3 regions of the Lactobacillus sp. ESL0700 genome follow, and region 2 is predicted to be linked to each of the others. Evidence: riboswitches for the same ligand, from Rfam matches in the RefSeq annotation. Region 2 holds a riboswitch; each other region holds the start of a gene.

Region 1 (5,810 bases), 180 kb from region 2:
ACTTGGAGCAGCAATCTTTTTAATCATGAATCAGTTAAATTTGTTTTCGTTTCGGCTAAATTTTTGGACGATTTTTTGGACAATTATTTTTGGTGCGTGCTTGATTGAAGGCCTGACTAATCGCAGTATTGGCGGCACGATTTTTTCAATTGCCTTTTTGTTAATTGTGTATGCCCAGCCACTAAAAATCACTAAGATTGTCCCGTGGACTGTCTTACTGGCGGCATGTTTAATCACTGGTGGCCTGCACATGATTTTTCCGCACAAACGGCACCATACGCATGTGTATATTAACGGACATAATGTCAATGGTGGTTGGTCAAAGTTTGGTACAGAAAAGTCATTTCACGCCGATCATGTTTTTGACAGTAGCAGTCAGGATGTAGACGAGCAAGATATTGTGGTTAATCAAAAGCTGTCTGATGTTTCGCGGTATGTTCGCTCGCAGAGTTTGCGCAGTGTTACCATCAATTCGTTAATGGGGGATGCCAAGGTTTATCTTGATGCAGCTAAGCCGGCAACTGATACGGTAATTGTAGATATTAATTCATCAATGAGTGATGTCTCACTTTATATTCCGTTATCGTGGCATGTTGATGACCAGATGTCGTCAATTTTCGGCGATGTTGAAATTAATGGCAGCTCTAATGGCGGTGGGCCAACGCTAGTGTTAACTGGCAATAGTAAGTTTGGCGATGTAGAAATTAATTACGTTTAAATTGAAATATCTGTTCCTGATTAGGAACAGATATTTTTTATTTATGATTGATTTTTATTACTAAATGTAATAATATGAAGTTAGTTTCATATGAAGTGAGCTTCATATTGAATATTGAATGTAGAGATGAAAATAATGCCGAATTTAGTGAAAAAATTGCGACTAGAGCATAAATTAACTCAGGAAGAACTGGCTGACAAAGTTGGGGTTACACAACGAACAATTATTTCTGTAGAAAAGGGCAAGTACAAGCCATCGCTATTACTAGCATATAAGTTGGCGTGCTTTTTTGGCATAAGTATTGAAGATTTATTTTGTTTAAAAGAATATTTGGAGAACCAATAATGAAGAAAAAGCTGCTGCGTTCCGCTGTTTATGGATTGTTCTTTTTAGTAATGAGTTTACTTGAAATAGTGATCGTTTTTCATGATAAAGATGTGGCATATAGAATTAAACATATTATTTGGGCAATATTACTGTTAATTTGTGCTTCAGGCTACCTGGTTAATTGGCAAGACATTAAAAAGGGTAAGCGAGACATTTGTGATGATGATGAACGTGACCATTATATTGATCGTGCAGCTGGTGCACGAGTAGCTAAATGGTTGAATTGGTTGATGTTTGGTGTCATCGTGATTTCCACATGCTTATATGGTATTTACAGGCAAGATGATTTAATAATAATTGTTGGGCTTTCAATATTCTATTGGAACATTAGTTTAATCCTAAAAATTATCTTCACGATTATTGAGGAACGAAAAAATTAAATATAGGGTCGCCAGTAATCATAGCGGCCTTTTTTGCTAGCAAAAAATCACGTCTAATGGCGTGATTTTAAATATATATACTTTAATTATGCCACGGAGCATCAAGCATTGCCTGAACAGTTTCATTAATATCGCTACTTTGAGCAATCATTGAAATTACTGCTGCACCAGCAGCTCCAGTATGAGCAATATCAGATAAGTCTTTTACCGTGATGCCGCCGATAGCAACGATGGGATGCTCACTGCTGGTTACCAATTCGTTAAGACCATTGAGACCAATTACAGGGTCAGCGTCAGCCTTGGATTGTGTCGTGAAAATCGGACCACTACCATAATAATCAATCCCGGCAATTTGGTTGCCAGCTTCAATTTCTGCTAAAGTCGAGCAGGAGTAGCCCACAATCATTTGACTGCTAACTTCGTCAATTACTTGTTGGATCGCTTCGTCACTTTGACCAACGTGAATTCCCTCGGCGTTAACTGCTTTGGCTAACTCTACATCATCATCGATAAAGAAGGGCACTTGATATTGTTGGCAAAGCTCGTGCAACTTGCGAGCCATTGGCAGTCGCTCATTATCATTTAAAGTTGAATTAGGTCCCTTATCACGAAATTGAAAAGCCGTAATCCCAGCTTCTAGTGCCTCTTCGACGATTTCCGGCAAAGTTTTACCCGCAGGTAAATCTTGAGTACCACAAATAAAATAAGACTGAAGAATGTTTGCGTTAAACTTTTGCATTAGTTTTTCCTATCTATTTTGCCCAGTGGTTGAGTGGTCCGTGACCATGACCCACCTGGATTGTTTGTTCAATTGTCTTTGTAACGTACTTTTTAGCGAGTTTAATAGCCGCGGCTAAGTCATGTCCTAGGGCAAGTTGAGCAGTAATTGCGGCAGCTAAAGTATCACCAGTGCCATGCGTGCGGTTAGTATGCGTGCGCGGACTGCTAACCCAGAAGCTGGAGCCGTCTTCAAGAAGGGCAAAGTCGCGGACTTCTTCAGTAGTGGAATGTCCGCCCTTGATTAGCACGTTTTTAACACCCATATCTTGCAGCGAGTAGGCAAGGTCGGGATACTGCTGCTGCGAAGTAACCGTCATGCCCGTTAACACCTGCGCCTCTGGCAAGTTGGGAGTTACTAAGTTGGCTAATGGCAATAACTCCTTCTTTACGGTTGTAACTGCATCTTCACTTAGCAAGTGAGCGCCACCTTTAGCTACCATGACGGGATCAACTGTAACTGGACCGAAGTCATATTTTTGCAAATTTAAGGCAACTTGGTGAACGTGAGCAGCATCACCGAGCATGCCGGTTTTGGTTGCCCGAATTTTAAAATCAGCAGCTAAAGATGCACACTGCTCATCAATCATTTCAAGTGGGAGCAAGTGCGATGCTTGGACGCCCAACGTATTTTGAGCAGTAACGGCGACCACAACGGCAGTGCCAAAGACGCCTTGCATTTGAAAAGTCTTGAGGTCTGCCATAATACCAGCACCACCGCCAGAATCTGTTCCAGCAATTGTCAGAACTTGAGGGAATGAATTAATTTCTTCTGCCATAAAATACTTCCTTAATCATAATCAGCAATCTTTTTAATATCGGCAACTTGCACCTTGGCTAAGTAGTCCATGAGGTACATCCCAAAACTGCCGGGGCCAACATCGGGATGATCTTGGACGACCAATTGTCCGATTGAGCCAAACACAAGCGTTGCAGCTTGAGCCGCCTCGAAGCGACTATCGGTTACTGCACAAAAGGCAGCGACAATACTGGTTAACATGTCGCCAGAGCCTACATGAGCTTGAAACAGAGGGGTACCATTATGAACGTGAACCACATTATTGCCATCACTAATTGTATCAGTTGCACCACTAGCAATAACAGTACAATGATACTTTTTAGCTACTTCCTTAGTAATTTCATCAAGGTCGCCCGTGCCAGATCCAGCATCGATACCCTTAGCATTCCATGCAAATTCGCCTAAAGCAGCGATTTCTCCCGCATTACCACGAATCACACTCACATGAAAGTTCCATAATAAGTCTTGGGCAACATCAAGTCGATATTGAACAGCACCAACAGCAACAGGATCTAGTACGATTGGCTTTTTGTATTCTCGAGCTAAATCGCCCATTGCCTTCATGTGTGCAATCTGTAATTTAGTTAAACTACCCATGTTAATGGCAACAGCCGAGGCCATATTGACCATTTCGCTGGTTTCATCAATTTCGTTACTCATAATGGGCGAAGCACCAATTGCATTTAATCCGTTGGCGACATCTTGAACGGTAACGAAGTTAGCGGCATTAAGAACAACGGGGTTCTGCTTGCGCAATTTATCTAATAATTCTAACTGCATATTTTTCTCCTAAAAATAGTTGAAGAAGTCCTCAGAGCCATAACTTTAAGCTAATAAAAAAGCTTTGGCACATAGTTGTGTCAAAGCAATAGGTAGTTGACACGTTCCTCGCGCAAGTATTAGCTTACAGGTTCAAAGGGTCTGAAACGGTGTTTCATCTCAGCCTAAAAGGCCCCCCTCGTGTTATCGCTTCCAATTATAGCGATTTTTAATGAAGAATACAATGATAAGTTAGCGGCGAGATTAAAGTTAAAAAATAAAGACCAAGCTAGTAATGACAGCTTGGTCTTTATTTTTTTATTGTTAGATAAATTGTAAAATCGTCATCAAAATTGGCACTACAATAATAAAGAGAATTGTACTTTCGACAACAATGTTAGTTGCGTATTTAACATCGCCGTGTGATTCGTTAGCCAAAATTGGTAAAACAGCTAACATTGGCGTTGCTGATTGCACAACTAGAGTTTGCCGCATCAAACTTGGCAAGTTGAAGCCAGCATTCATTCCGATTTTAATTAAAATAATTAAAACGATTGGTGAAAGAATGAACCGACCAATTAAGGCCAAAATTGAGTCGCGATCGAACTTGACGTTCTTAATTCCGGCGTCATGCAGGACAATCCCGATATAAACAAGTGAAAGTGGCGTTACTAAGTTCCCAACGTAAGTTAATGTAGAGTTTAAGAAGGTAGGTACAGGAATTCCTAATAGCATCCAGACTAAAGCGACAATGAAACCAACAAGTGGCATTGGTAAAAGCTTCTTCCAATTAATTTTGTGGCTAGTCTTTTTACCGTTAGCAGTTGGGTCGTCGTTTTGAATTAAGAAAACGCCAAATGCCCAAGTAGAAACGGTGTTGATAATGTAATATACCAGGAAGTAAGACATGGCTTTATCACCAAAAAGTGCCATGTTTAGCGGCATTCCGATGAAAATTGTGTTGGCATTAACCACGGCGTTCATAAAGATACCACGGCGGCCAGGACGGATTTTAAAGACTTTGACGCAGAGCCAAGCAATGATATAGCCGATAATTACGCCCAATGCTGGGAACAATAATTCGGTTGATAATTGCAGCAGGCTGCCGCGGCTAAGGTTTTTCATAACAGCTGTAAAAATCGAAGCTGGCAGGGCGATTTTAGTAATAATACTAGAAATTTCACTACCAAATTTATCGTCAATCCAATTAAATTGTTTTAGTAAAAAGCCGAGAGCCATGATTAAGATAATCACGACAACGCTTGATACAGATGTCAAAAAGACTTGCATAAAAAGTTTCCTCTTTCTGTAGTTAATTAATATTTAGGCATCCACTTTGTTTCTTGAACGGCTTTTTTGGCGTCAGTAATTCCTTCACCTGCTAAACCTTGATCAATTGCAGTTTGAGCTACCTTTTCGGCAATTGTGGCTGAGAAACTGGTTAGTTTTGCAACTGGCGGCAGAACCGCAGCACCAGCAATAGTTGGATCAACAATCCCACCTAAAGCATGGCTGGCGGTTGCGACCATTTTATCGCTCATTAGCTTAGACTTCACGGATATTGCTCCAAGACCGAGCCCTGGGTATACCAGAGCATTATTGGCTTGGCCAATTTCATAAGTTACACCTTGGTATTCGACTGCATCAGCAGGAATCCCAGTTGCAACAAGAGCCCGGCCATCAGTCCACTTAATTAAGTCTTCAGCTTTGGCCTCGGCTAATTTAGTTGGATTAGATAACGGAAAGATAATTGGTCTAGCTGTATGTGCTGCCATTTCTTGAACGATAGCTTTAGTAAAAGCACCGGGCTGTGTCGAGGTCCCAATCATAATCGTAGGGTGGACAGCTTTAACCACGGCTTCAAGGTTAGTTAGTTCATCGGCATTAGCAAATTCACTGCGTGTTCTAGTGAAGTCTTTTTGGCCAGCAGTCAGCTCGGGGGTATCATCAAACAACAAACCTTGCTTATCGACAAGGTAAAAGTGCTTGC
Region 2 (5,810 bases):
ATAGAGAAAAAAGTTTGCCGACCACAATTTAGCTGAAAATAAATGACAGCGACCACAAAATGTAGATTTCGATTTTGCACAGGTGTGGAAAAAGCAAGTGGAAAGATTGGGAGTTAGGGGATAAACTAGTAATTATGAATATCAAGATTGTCTGTGTGGGAAAACTAAAAGAAAAATATTTTAAGGATGCAATTGCTGAGTACCAGAAGCGCTTGAGCCGATTTGCCAAAGTCCAGCTGGTTCAAGTTGCCGATGAAAAGGCGCCGGAAAAGTTCAGTCAGGCGGAGCAGGAGCAGGTTAAGGAAATTGAGGGACAACGGATTTTAAGTAAAATCAAGGACAAGGAATACGTTTATGTGACGGCGATTAAGGGTAAGGAACGCACAAGTGAAGAGTTTGCCAGTGAATTGGAAAATTTGGCAACCTATGGTCATTCCGATATTACCTTTGTCATTGGTGGGAGTTTGGGCACCAGCCCTGCTGTCAACCGGCGCGCAGATGATTTGCTTAGCTTTGGTAAACTGACGATGCCGCACCAATTGATGCGCGTTGTCCTGATCGAGCAAATTTACCGTGGCTTTATGATTAATAGTGGTAGTCCATATCACAAGTAGAATGGGGATAAAAATGAAATTAGCTGTTTTCGATATTGGCGGGACCACTGTTAAGACCGGAATTTATGAGAATGAACACATTACTGAGCAGGCAAGCTTTAAGACGCCAAAGACGTTCACCGCTTTAAAAGAAAAAATGCACGAATTTATTGACCAGGGCCATTTCACCGGACTAGCAATCAGTGCGCCAGGCGATGTCAATGTTCAGGCTGGTACTATTGAGGGTATCAGTCAGGTACCGTACTTACATAAGCGGCCGATTTTTGCGGAATTGAAAGCAGAATTTGGCTTGCCACTAACAATTGAAAATGATGCTAATTGTGCAGGTATCTGTGAAACCAAAATTGGTAATGGCCGTCAGTTTAAGAACGTTGCGTTTATTGTTATCGGAACGGGAATTGGCGGCGCCGTTTTTATTAATCATGAGTTGCATCGTGGTTCGCATTTAGTTGGCGGCGAATTCGGCTTTATGAGAGGCAGAACGGACCGCATGTTGAGCATGGATGCGCCAATAGTCAAGGCTGCCAAAATTTATTCGAGAAAAACTAAAACGGAAGTTGACGGGAAAAAGTTATTTGCGTTGGCCAGTCAAGGCGATGAACTAGCTCAAAGTCTGGTTAATCGCTTTTATGACCTCTTGGCAAGCAGTATGTATGACCTGCAGGTTTCTTTTGACTTTGACGCGTTTCTTTTGGGTGGCGGTGTGTCCGCTCGTTCAGAAATCAGCGCCGAAATCGCTCAAAGGCTTAAGCAGAAATTGACGGAGTTTGGCATGGCGCGGATTATGCCGCAGGTGATGACATGTCAGTATCATAATTCGGCCAATCTTTATGGCGCTGCCTTGAATTTTATAGCTCAAATGTAAAAAAATGTAGTCGAATTACGACTACATTTTTTATTTTAAGATGAATAATGCTAGGTTAAGTGCAATTAGAATAATGACGCTCCAAATCCAATCTTGTGCTCGCACTGGGACAGCAACGATTACGGAACGTCGGGCATCTTCTTGATAGCCGTGGGATTCCATTCCTTGTGCCAAATTCTCAGCAGAATTGAGTGCGACCAAAATAGCTTTGAAATATAATACTGGCGACCAAAAGCTAAGATAAACGCCGCGCATCATGCCAGCCGTTCGGATTTGCTTAACGGCCTGCTTCATGCGAGGAACAATATTAAGCGCGGCTAGAACGCCATAAGCAAATTTACTCGGTAAATGGAAATTCTGCTCAAATGAACGCGCTAATTCTTCGGCACTGGTATTAATCGTGACGCAGCTGATAGTTAAGATATAAACGTAAATCCGGCTGGACAAGCCCAGGGCATTAAATAGATTGGAGGTTGGTGTGAACCATTCAAGTGTTGCAAAAATCGTAAATGCGGCAATGAATGGCACTAAAAGCAGGATTAGCAAATTCTTTAATTTGATTCGGTTAATTAGTAAATAGATAATTGCCAAGATGATGATTGCAAAATTAGTCGCCAAGCTAATTTTCAATGATATTTCAAGCGAAATAATTAGGGCTAAAATAAATTTAAAACTAGGATTCATGAAAATACCTCACTTAGTCACGTAATGCAGCTGCTTATCAGCAAAAACGAGGTGGTAGTCACACCAATCAGCTAGGCCGTCAAGTTCATGACTGATAATTAGCAAAGTTTGGCCGCGCTTTTTTTGACTTTGCCTAAGTAATTGCATGACTTTTTGGCTTGATACGTGGTCCAAGCCACTTAGTGGCTCGTCAATCAGCAATACATCTTGGTCCGCGATTAACATTAGTAAAATTTGCAGCTTCTTTTGTTGGCCGCCGGACAGAGAAAACACAACTTGGTCTAAATGTTGGTCTAAATCAAGGTCAATTAAAACTTCGTTGATTTTTTCGTCAGTAAAAAAGTTGTTAGTCCGTTGTTTTTTACTCAAGTTAATTTCGTCTTGAACGGTAACACTCAAAAATTGGTCGGTTGCATTCTGAAAAATCTGAGCAACATGTAATAAATACTTGCGCGTTGCCTGTTGGCGGACTTCACGATTGTGGTAAGTTAAACTGCCGCTATAAGGCAGCATTTTGGTCAATGCGTTAAATAGTGAGGTCTTACCAACGCCGTTAGCACCCGTAATTAACGTGGTCTTACCCGCAATAATCTTGAGCTGATCTTGGCTTAATAAAAGTCTATTTTGCGTTAGTTGCGTTTTATTTAAGGTAAAACAAGCAGCTTCATTTTGGGGTACGGCAAAGGAATAATTATTCTTGTGCGTGCTTGTTTGGAGTAGTTTGTCTTTAGCTAAATAGTCTAATTGTTGGACATGGTGGCCTGCAAACTGAAACAGGCAATCACAGACATTTTGGTAACCATTTAGAACGTGGTCACTCAAAATAATCGTTTTGCCTTGATCGCGCAAGTGCGCTAATTTGGTAATTAAAAACTGCCGTGCCTGCGGATCACAACTAGCAAAAGGCTCATCTAGCAAGAATAAATCAATGTCCATTGCAACGAGAACGGCAAGGGCCACGCGTTGTTGCTCACCGCCGGACAATGTATTAATTTTTTGGTCCAGCAAGTTTTCAATTTGCGCAAATTGGACACCGGCAGTTAGGCGCTTGAGATAATCTTCTTGGTTAACTTGTAAGTTCTCAAGCGCAAAAATGATTTCTTCTCGTGGGGTCGCCATTGTGAACTGTTCGCCAGCATTTTGAAACATGATGGCCGACTTTAGGCCGTTAAGATCAAGATCGCCGCTGACTTTACCGGCATATTTAGGATATAGACCAGCCAGTACTTTAAGTAAAGTTGACTTGCCACAACCAGTGGGCCCAATTAACAGTGAAAATTGCCCCGTGGGAATTTCAAGATTAAGGTTGTCAAGAATTTTAATATTTTGATCGTATGAAAAAGTTAAATTTTTGCTTGTAATCATTATTTTTACCAACTAAAAAAGTCGCTAGGACGAGATGCACTAACGACGTAAAAATTCATTCATTTTCCCTTCGCTGGCATTGTCCATAGCAGGTTCAACGGGTATTATCTCAGCCTTGCAGCACCCCAAAGTTATCAAACTGATTTTACATGAAAGCCGCTTTGCTGTCTAGTCATGACAGCTTGATGAAAATAAAGTACCAGTGAATATGATTTTTGCTATATAATAAAAGTATTAAATTAATAATAAGAAGGTGAAACTATGGCAGCAGTCAAATTGGCGCAATATTTAGCTAGTATTTTAAGTTCAACTAATAGCGATACAAATGAATTGCGCTTAAAAGCAGTGGGCAGCAACTTTGACCTGTTTACTGTTTATCTTGAAAATCACAACACTGGTGTCCATCGTTATCAAACAACAAATGCGATGATTTTTTATGAAGCTGGTGGCAAATCAAATATTAAAATTCACGGCCAAGACTTCGAGCTAGGAGTAGGGAACATTGTCTTTTTACCAGCTAAAAGTGATTATGAAGTCCAAAAGCAAACTAAAAATGATGTTTTGGTAAAGTTGGATTTAAATTCCAAGTATAATTTACAATATTTCCTGGGAAATATTACCAATAAGGAGTCACGCGAGGAGCAAGCAATTGAGCAGGTAATTAGCAATTTGCGGGTTAATCGTCTGTTATATTTAAAGTCAACGCCAATTTCTAAGTCCGCACAACTGATGAACAGGATAATTGATGAATATTTAAACCAGAATTTGTTTGCCGAGAGTGTAGTCAAAGCAGAACTAAATTTATTGCTAGTTGCGGCAGTACGTAATCAAAACTTCGCTTCGGTGCCAGCAGAAAAGCAAGGCTTTGCCAATGCAACACTTGAAAGCTATATCGATGCCAATTTTGCCGATATTACTTTAGATGCAGCTGCTAAGTATTTCGGTTTTAATCCAAATTATTTTTCTAGTTTAGTTAAGCAAAAGACTGGCAAAAGCTTTGTAGAGCATGTTGATGAGCGGCGAATGCAGGAAGCACGCAATTTACTTGCACGTCCTGATATTTCGGTTAAGGAAATTATTGCCAGGGTCGGTTACAATGGCAAGTCATTTTTCTATAAAAAGTTTAATGAATATTATCATCAGACGCCGGTTCAAATGCGTGCAGAGCTATTTCGCCAGGCTAACATTAATTTGAAATAAAAAAATGATTGACAGCGCAACCAAAAGTTGTTATACCTAAACTATAATTTAATAAAAAAGTTCGTCTGGGGTGTCGCTTAAGCGACTGAGATTATACTCATCGAACCTGATGTAGTTTATACTACCGAAGGAAGAGCGGCTTGTTGATCAATTTTTTGAGCCATTCTTATTTAAGAATGGCTAATTTTTATTAAAAGTCCTTTCCTTTGATAGCCGAAGGAAGGGATTTTTTGGTTACTGTTAATGGTGAAGAAGTGGCAGCTATAGGTATCTCAATTGCAACACTTTTAACCCAAAGGAATGCGCCAGTCAGCAATTTAGCAGTTGAACTGAATGGCAAGATTGTGCCTCGCAGTGATTTCGCCAATGTTCTGCTAAAAGAAAATGACAAGGTGGAAATAATTTCATTTGTTGGGGGTGGATAAATGCTAGATAGGTTACAGAATTCGGCAATTGTCGCTGAAATGCAAAAACGTAACGTCTCGGGCTCTAGCTCTAAACTAGCTGCTGCCAAGGTAACTATTGCTGGTTGTGGCGGTTTAGGAACAAATATCTCTCTTGCTTTAGCTCGCATTGGTGTCGGTCAAATAACTTTGATTGACTTTGATCAAGTTGAATTAAGCAACCTTAATCGTCAGCAATTTAAATTTAGTCAAGTTGGAATGGCGAAGGTAGTTGCGATGAAGGAGAACTTACAGGAAGTTAATCCATTTGTAACGATTAACGCGATAAAAGAGCGGGTAACACCGCAAAATATCACACAGTTATTTCAAGATGCGGATATTATTTGTGAGGCCTTTGATGACCCGGCGGCTAAAGCAATGCTACTGGAAAATGTCACGACGATTTTTCCTGATAAACCGCTAGTCATGGCGTCAGGAATGGCGGGAATTCATAGTGCCAATGCAATTAAAACGCGCAAAATATTGCCTAACGCGTATTTAGCAGGCGATGGCAAGTCTAAAGGGACAGAAGGTCTTATGGCTCCGCGTGTGACAATCTGCGCTGGCCATGAGGCAAACATGATTGTTCAGTTAATATTAGGAATTGAAGATTTAAATTAAAAGAGGAAAACATAATGA
Region 3 (5,810 bases), 350 kb from region 2:
TAATTTACTTTCCGAGTTAATGACAATATCACTCTGCGATTGTGACATCCCCTGCTTATCCAAATTAACCTCAGAAAGCAAAATATCTTGCGGAAGATCTCCGAGTTTAACTTGCACTGTGCCAGCTGAGTCAGCTTCGCCCAAAGCACTAGCCACAGACAATAAAACAGCATTTTTCAGTTGGCCAATGTTACTTTTGAAATCCATGTTCATCAGCGTCGCAAAGACTTGATTATTAATTTGTAAACTTCGCCCAATTTTCTTGGCATGTTGGATATAAAAGTAAATTATCAACGAACGAATTTCGTTGGAAGTCCTTTCTTTCAACGGTGGCATCGTAATCTGAACTGGAATCCGGCGAATAAAAGTCGATAAAAAGCTACTCTGAATATCTTCGGTAGTAGCACAAATTAAGCGCACGTTTACCTGTCTTTTTTCCGCGGCTTCACCTAATGAGGAGACTGTTCCTGTATCAAGATAAGAAAATAATTTTTCCTGGCCCTTAGGATCTAGCCTGTGAACCTCATCCAAAAACAGCATGCCATTATCGGCCTCATCAAACAATCCTTTATGGGCTTCGTCCGCACCGGTGAATGCTCCTTTGGCATAACCAAATAATGTACTGGTCAATAATTCCGGATTATCCGCGTATTCCGCACAGTTAAAACTAACAAATTTTCCTTGTGCGGCAATATATCCCTTCTCTACACAATAATCAAAAAACTTTCGCGCAATGTAGCTTTTACCCGTTCCTGTTTGACCATTAATTAGAATTGGCAACCTCCCAGGATAAGACGCTGCTGCCTTTAGCTTTCTAATCTGGCTATAAAGTGACTGGTCATGACCAATCACACTTTTAAAAGTATCGGAACCAGAAAGGCTCTGCTTCAATTCGGCAATACTTGCATATTCCTGCTTTAATGGCTGATCGCTGTCTTGCCCGACACTAGAGCGATCTACAAAAATCACAGGCCGAGTGTTAATTTTAATAATCTGATTTTCTTTTACCAATTGATTAAGATAATGACTGACCGTATTTCTTTTAACATTTAATTTATTTGCCAAGTCACTAGTTGATAAAAAGTGTCCTTCAGATTGATTATTTTCCTTAATTAAAGATAATATTTTCGCTTTAATATTCATACCACTTGCTCCGTAAATTCATTTCACAATTATGTTAGCGGTTTTACAAAAACTGTTCAAGGCGAAATCGGTTATTTTAATTTAAAATCTGTTATTTATCACTTTATCAGTGGTATTTCAACCCAAACTAAAGTAGAATGTTATGTGATAAAAAAGGAGAGTCTGAATGTCTAAACTTGAAAAACCCGTCGTAATTGGGATTACCGGCGGCTCGGGCAGTGGAAAAACAACGATTGCCCATAAAATTGTTGACCAAATGCAGGAAAATGAACACGTCCTAATCATGACGCAGGATTCATACTACAAGGATAATACCGGTATTCCGATGAGCGAGCGGATGAAAATTAATTATGACCATCCCGATGCGTTCGATATTCCCTTGCTTAAAGCACAAATCAACGACTTACTTAACTACAAGCCAATTGAAATGCCAGTTTATGACTTTAAAGAACACACAAGAAGCAGTGAAACTATTCATATTGAACCTGCTGACATCATCATTCTTGAAGGAATTTTGGTTTTAGGAAGCGAAGAAATTCGGAACTTAATGGACATTAAGGTCTATGTTGATACCGATGACGACATCCGCTTCATCAGACGACTTGAACGCGACATTAATGAACGTGGCCGTTCAATTGACTCCGTAATTAGCCAATACTTAAGCACAGTTAAGCCAATGTATCATCAGTTCATTGAGCCAACCAAGCGTTACGCCGACATCATTGTTCCCGAAGGCGGCGCAAATGATGTTGCGATTGACATGTTAACCACTAAAGTCCACGCAATTTTACGAAAAGAAGTAACCAATTAAAAAGGCCGAGGAAATTATCCTCGACCTTTTTATTTATTTAAAATTATTCTATTTTTGGCTTTAACGCCCGATCAAACAAGTTAGTAATCAGCTTAACTAACACCCCGTCAAATAAAACTGACGAGATGATACTGACAAAGAACATCACAATCTGCACCTTAACCGCAAATTTATACCAGCCATACATTAGATAGCACGGTATAAAAAAGCCAAAGCTAGCAAAAAAGGCACCTGTCAAAACGCTGCGCCAAGAAAATCTTTGGTAGCGAGATTTTTTCGGGAAAAAGCCAATTTCATTCGTTAAGCCCTGCATTAAACCAGAAACCACAGTGGTGACGCCCCACTGGCCGCCACAAGCCATCTCCACGATTGAAGCCAGCAATTCGCCCACTAATCCCGAGCCAGTTGTCGGGACAAAATACATCGCAAGCGGCGCCGCCATTAACCATAACCCCGCAAAAAAGGCGTCGGTTGCCGGAGCGTACCCCGTCGGCAGCAGCAACATTTTAACCAAATTATAGAGCCCATTGGTGCCATAGGTATAAAAGATACCCATCAAAATCCCAATTAAGGCAACTAAAATAATAGCTTTAACATTCCATTTTGATGATCTTGTAAACATGATTGGCCTCGATTTATGCAAGCCGTGGCTTTAGCGTGCGGTCAAACAGATTAGCGATTAATTTAACCAACACCCCATCAAAGACAAGCGCTGAAATCATGTTGGTAATAAACATGACAATCTGGACCGTCATATTAAATTTACCCCAACCATAAAGAATGTATGACGGAATAAAAATTCCTAATCCGGCAAAGAAGGCACCAATCATCACACTCTTCCAAGAAAAGTTTTGATAACGTACGGTTTTCGGGAAAAAGCCGATTTCATTCGTTGCTCCTTGAATCAAACCGGAAATAACCGTTATTGCACCCCATTGACCACCAATTGCCATTTCTACAATTGAGGCTAAAACTTCACCAATTGTACCAGAGCCAATTGTCGGGACAAAGTACATTGCAAGTGGTGCCGCCATTAGCCATAAGCCCGAAAAGACGGTATCCGTTACTGGTGCAAAGCCCGTGGGTACAAGTGCCATTTTAATAATGTTGTAGGCCCAATTAAAGCCGTAAGTATAAATCACTCCCATAATAATTCCAATCAATGCGACCAAAATTACCGACTTAACATTCCATTTTGATGATCTTGTGAACATAAAAAATACTCCTAACTAACTTTTAAGTCAGAAGGAGTACAAATTAAATGCTTGTTCAAACACTTCCCTAACGCAGGCATTGTCCTGTTCAGGTTCCGAGGGTAATTCTCAGCTATTGGCACCCCTAGTGACTAATTTTTAATTAAAAATAGTATACCACAATGATAATGATAGTAAAGCAATCCCCGATTTTCACTAATCATCAAAAAAGAAATTATTATTGATTACTTATTCTTATCATTTTGCTTATTATTTGACTTGCGAACCCATCTAGCAATCATGCCATTTCCTTGGCCCCGCATGATTGCGTTAAAGTTACGGCTAAAGGCAATTAAGAAAACCATGCAGTTAAATGTAAAAATTACCATTGCAACTGTTACGACAACTGTATTTTTACAATATACCAAAATTGGGATTAGCAAAAAAATACTGATTACTTCAACCCAAACGCTATAAATTTGGTGACCAGCGCGATAAACACGAGCGACAAATTCCCGTGCTGCCCAAAATAAGACGAGTAGCCCAATTATGATAATGAACGAATTTAGCTTCATTTTAATTTTGATGACTTTCGAATTTAAACTTAGTCCATGGTCGTAAATATTTTAGTAATGGCAATTCTTCTGGCTTAATCGCAGCAATCTTATTTTTCCGTTCGTCGCTATGTGGTTGAAGTACAACTTGTAATTCATTTTTATAAATACCAAAGCCGTCATTACCAATCAAAATATCGCCAACCTCAAATTGTGTTTGATTATCATGAGCTGGGTTAGCCTCTGCTTTGTGCCACACACGCGGCATGGTTGAGCGAGCAACTAAAGCATTGCTGTCGCCACGCCGAAAATGCTTGTCTTCCAGCAAAATTTTTTGCTCTAATGGACTAATTCCCGGTAACATTTCAACATCAAAAGATAATTCATATCTATCTAACTCACTTAAACGGCGCAGCTCATCCTCACTAGCATAAGAATTACCAATAATCACGTCATCAATTAAGTTAGTCATAAATAACGATTTGGCCTGAACTTCAATTGGTAAGTGACGGTCGGCTTCTCTAGTTGGCAAGCCATCATTTACATCCCAAGGTCCGTGTGTACCACATTGACTGGAAACAAAAGCAGCGGTGTGAATGCCATGCTTCTTAAAGTTTTTGCTACATTCTTCAAAGAAGTTATCTTCAAGCCCACAGCCAACTTGTGGATAAAAGTTGTGGCAGCCATAAATAAATGGTTCATTAGCTTGGTAGCTCAAGACGTTATCCAAGTACCCGGTATTATTGCTCATGTTTAATTCAATAATCATGTGTTCCGGATTAAATGTTAGTTCTGCCTCTGTTCTGCCGTCAAATCCTTCATCAAGTCTAATTGCAGTAGCTCCTATTTCTTTAAAAAATGACAAATCGGTATATGAAATCCCTAATTGCTTAAAGATACTTGGTGAAACATCCAAGGTTGTAGCAAAGCCATGCTTGTTCCCAAACTGAATAATATGTTGAAACTTTTTCTTAGTGGCTGCAACATCCTTAGCTTCCAACATACTCATAAAAATCCGAGTGAAGCCATATTTTTCACCAAGTAGTAAATATTGTTCGTCCTGTTTTTCATCACTGTGATCGGGATAAATTGATAACCCAATGTGGCGCATTGTCATAAAAAATCTCCTTATTTATCAAATTATGCATTAAGCAAAAAACACTTCAACCAAACTAGCTGAAGTGTTTTTAATTATTTTGCTAATTCTTCACTAACTAAGTCAAGCAGCTTACCTGCAGCAAGCGGAGTATACATTGTCCGTGGAATCAACAAGAAGTTAATATGATGGTCTTTAGCCTCATCTTCAACAGCTTGCTTGCGGAAAACGGCTTGTGGTGCCAATAAAACAATGTCATATTGATCAGCACTCAGCTCATCAGCAATGCCTTCCGTTCCTACAGCTTTAACTTCGACATCAATGCCACGTTTTTTACCTTCTTTTACAAGGCCATTAGCAATTAATGACGAACTCATTCCACCACTACATGATAATAAAATCTTCATTAGGTTTCCTCCTAAATTTCAATTATGCTTTTGCTGCTGCCTCAGCTTTCTCTGCGGCAGCAGTTTCAGCTTCAACCTTGACTTGGTGTCTGTCCCACATCTTAAAGAATGGGAAGTAGATTACCATTGAAACAAGAACGTTAACAATAGCAACCACAATTGCCCGCCAGTCATAACCAGTAGCAAAGAATGCTCCGATTGGCCCAGGCAATACCCATGGCACAATTGCCGTGGTCTTATTTAGCAAACCAGTTACGGTTGCTGCCCAAGTAATTACACCATCAGCCATTGGCGCTAAAATAAATGGAGCAGCAAAGTATGGGTTCAACACAATTGGCAGACCAAAGATAATTGGTTCATTAATGTTAAAAATACTTGGTACTAATACAACTGCACCCATTGCCTTACCAGTATCTGATTTGGACAAGAATGCAAGCAAAATACATAAAGCTAAAATTGAACCAGAACCACCAATATAAACAAAGAATTGTAAGAATTGCTCAGTCATAAAGTGTGGTACTGTAGCAGCAGTTGCACCGTGAGTAATTGCGGCCATATTAGCGTTTAAGTGTGCGTACCAGTATGGAACAACTGGAGTTGAAGTAA

Evidence for each region. A riboswitch is a leader RNA that binds a small molecule or an ion and turns the genes downstream of it on or off. The one in region 2 is predicted to bind thiamine pyrophosphate.
Region 1: linked by a shared signal. The riboswitch ahead of thiM (hydroxyethylthiazole kinase) and the one ahead of OZX63_RS00370 (ABC transporter ATP-binding protein) in region 2 are both predicted to bind thiamine pyrophosphate.
Region 3: linked by a shared signal. The riboswitch ahead of OZX63_RS02235 (ECF transporter S component) and the one ahead of OZX63_RS00370 (ABC transporter ATP-binding protein) in region 2 are both predicted to bind thiamine pyrophosphate.

Annotation. Positions count from the first base shown of each region.
Region 1 covers NZ_CP113930.1:1,874,016-1,879,825, reverse strand. Annotated here, with positions in the region: gene OZX63_RS08960 (LiaF domain-containing protein) at 1-718, shown strand, start outside; gene OZX63_RS08955 (helix-turn-helix transcriptional regulator) at 854-1,063, shown strand; gene OZX63_RS08950 (hypothetical protein) at 1,063-1,485, shown strand; gene thiE (thiamine phosphate synthase) at 1,568-2,224, opposite strand; gene thiD (bifunctional hydroxymethylpyrimidine kinase/phosphomethylpyrimidine kinase) at 2,238-3,041, opposite strand; gene thiM (hydroxyethylthiazole kinase) at 3,053-3,841, opposite strand; TPP riboswitch at 3,929-4,030, opposite strand; gene OZX63_RS08930 (AEC family transporter) at 4,145-5,110, opposite strand; gene OZX63_RS08925 (malolactic enzyme) at 5,137-5,810, opposite strand, start outside.
Region 2 covers NZ_CP113930.1:70,593-76,402, forward strand. Annotated here, with positions in the region: gene rlmH (23S rRNA (pseudouridine(1915)-N(3))-methyltransferase RlmH) at 135-614, shown strand; gene OZX63_RS00360 (ROK family protein) at 628-1,479, shown strand; gene OZX63_RS00365 (energy-coupling factor transporter transmembrane component T) at 1,510-2,163, opposite strand; gene OZX63_RS00370 (ABC transporter ATP-binding protein) at 2,173-3,531, opposite strand; TPP riboswitch at 3,577-3,666, opposite strand; gene OZX63_RS00375 (AraC family transcriptional regulator) at 3,790-4,728, shown strand; TPP riboswitch at 4,785-4,879, shown strand; gene thiS (sulfur carrier protein ThiS) at 4,959-5,153, shown strand; gene thiF (sulfur carrier protein ThiS adenylyltransferase ThiF) at 5,154-5,792, shown strand; gene OZX63_RS00390 (thiazole synthase) at 5,807-5,810, shown strand, end outside.
Region 3 covers NZ_CP113930.1:421,307-427,116, reverse strand. Annotated here, with positions in the region: gene OZX63_RS02250 (sigma 54-interacting transcriptional regulator) at 1-1,143, opposite strand, end outside; gene udk (uridine kinase) at 1,310-1,954, shown strand; gene OZX63_RS02240 (ECF transporter S component) at 1,998-2,576, opposite strand; gene OZX63_RS02235 (ECF transporter S component) at 2,590-3,168, opposite strand; TPP riboswitch at 3,216-3,304, opposite strand; gene OZX63_RS02230 (hypothetical protein) at 3,393-3,722, opposite strand; gene OZX63_RS02225 (MupG family TIM beta-alpha barrel fold protein) at 3,724-4,818, opposite strand; gene OZX63_RS02220 (PTS fructose transporter subunit IIA) at 4,893-5,204, opposite strand; gene OZX63_RS02215 (PTS transporter subunit EIIC) at 5,227-5,810, opposite strand, start outside.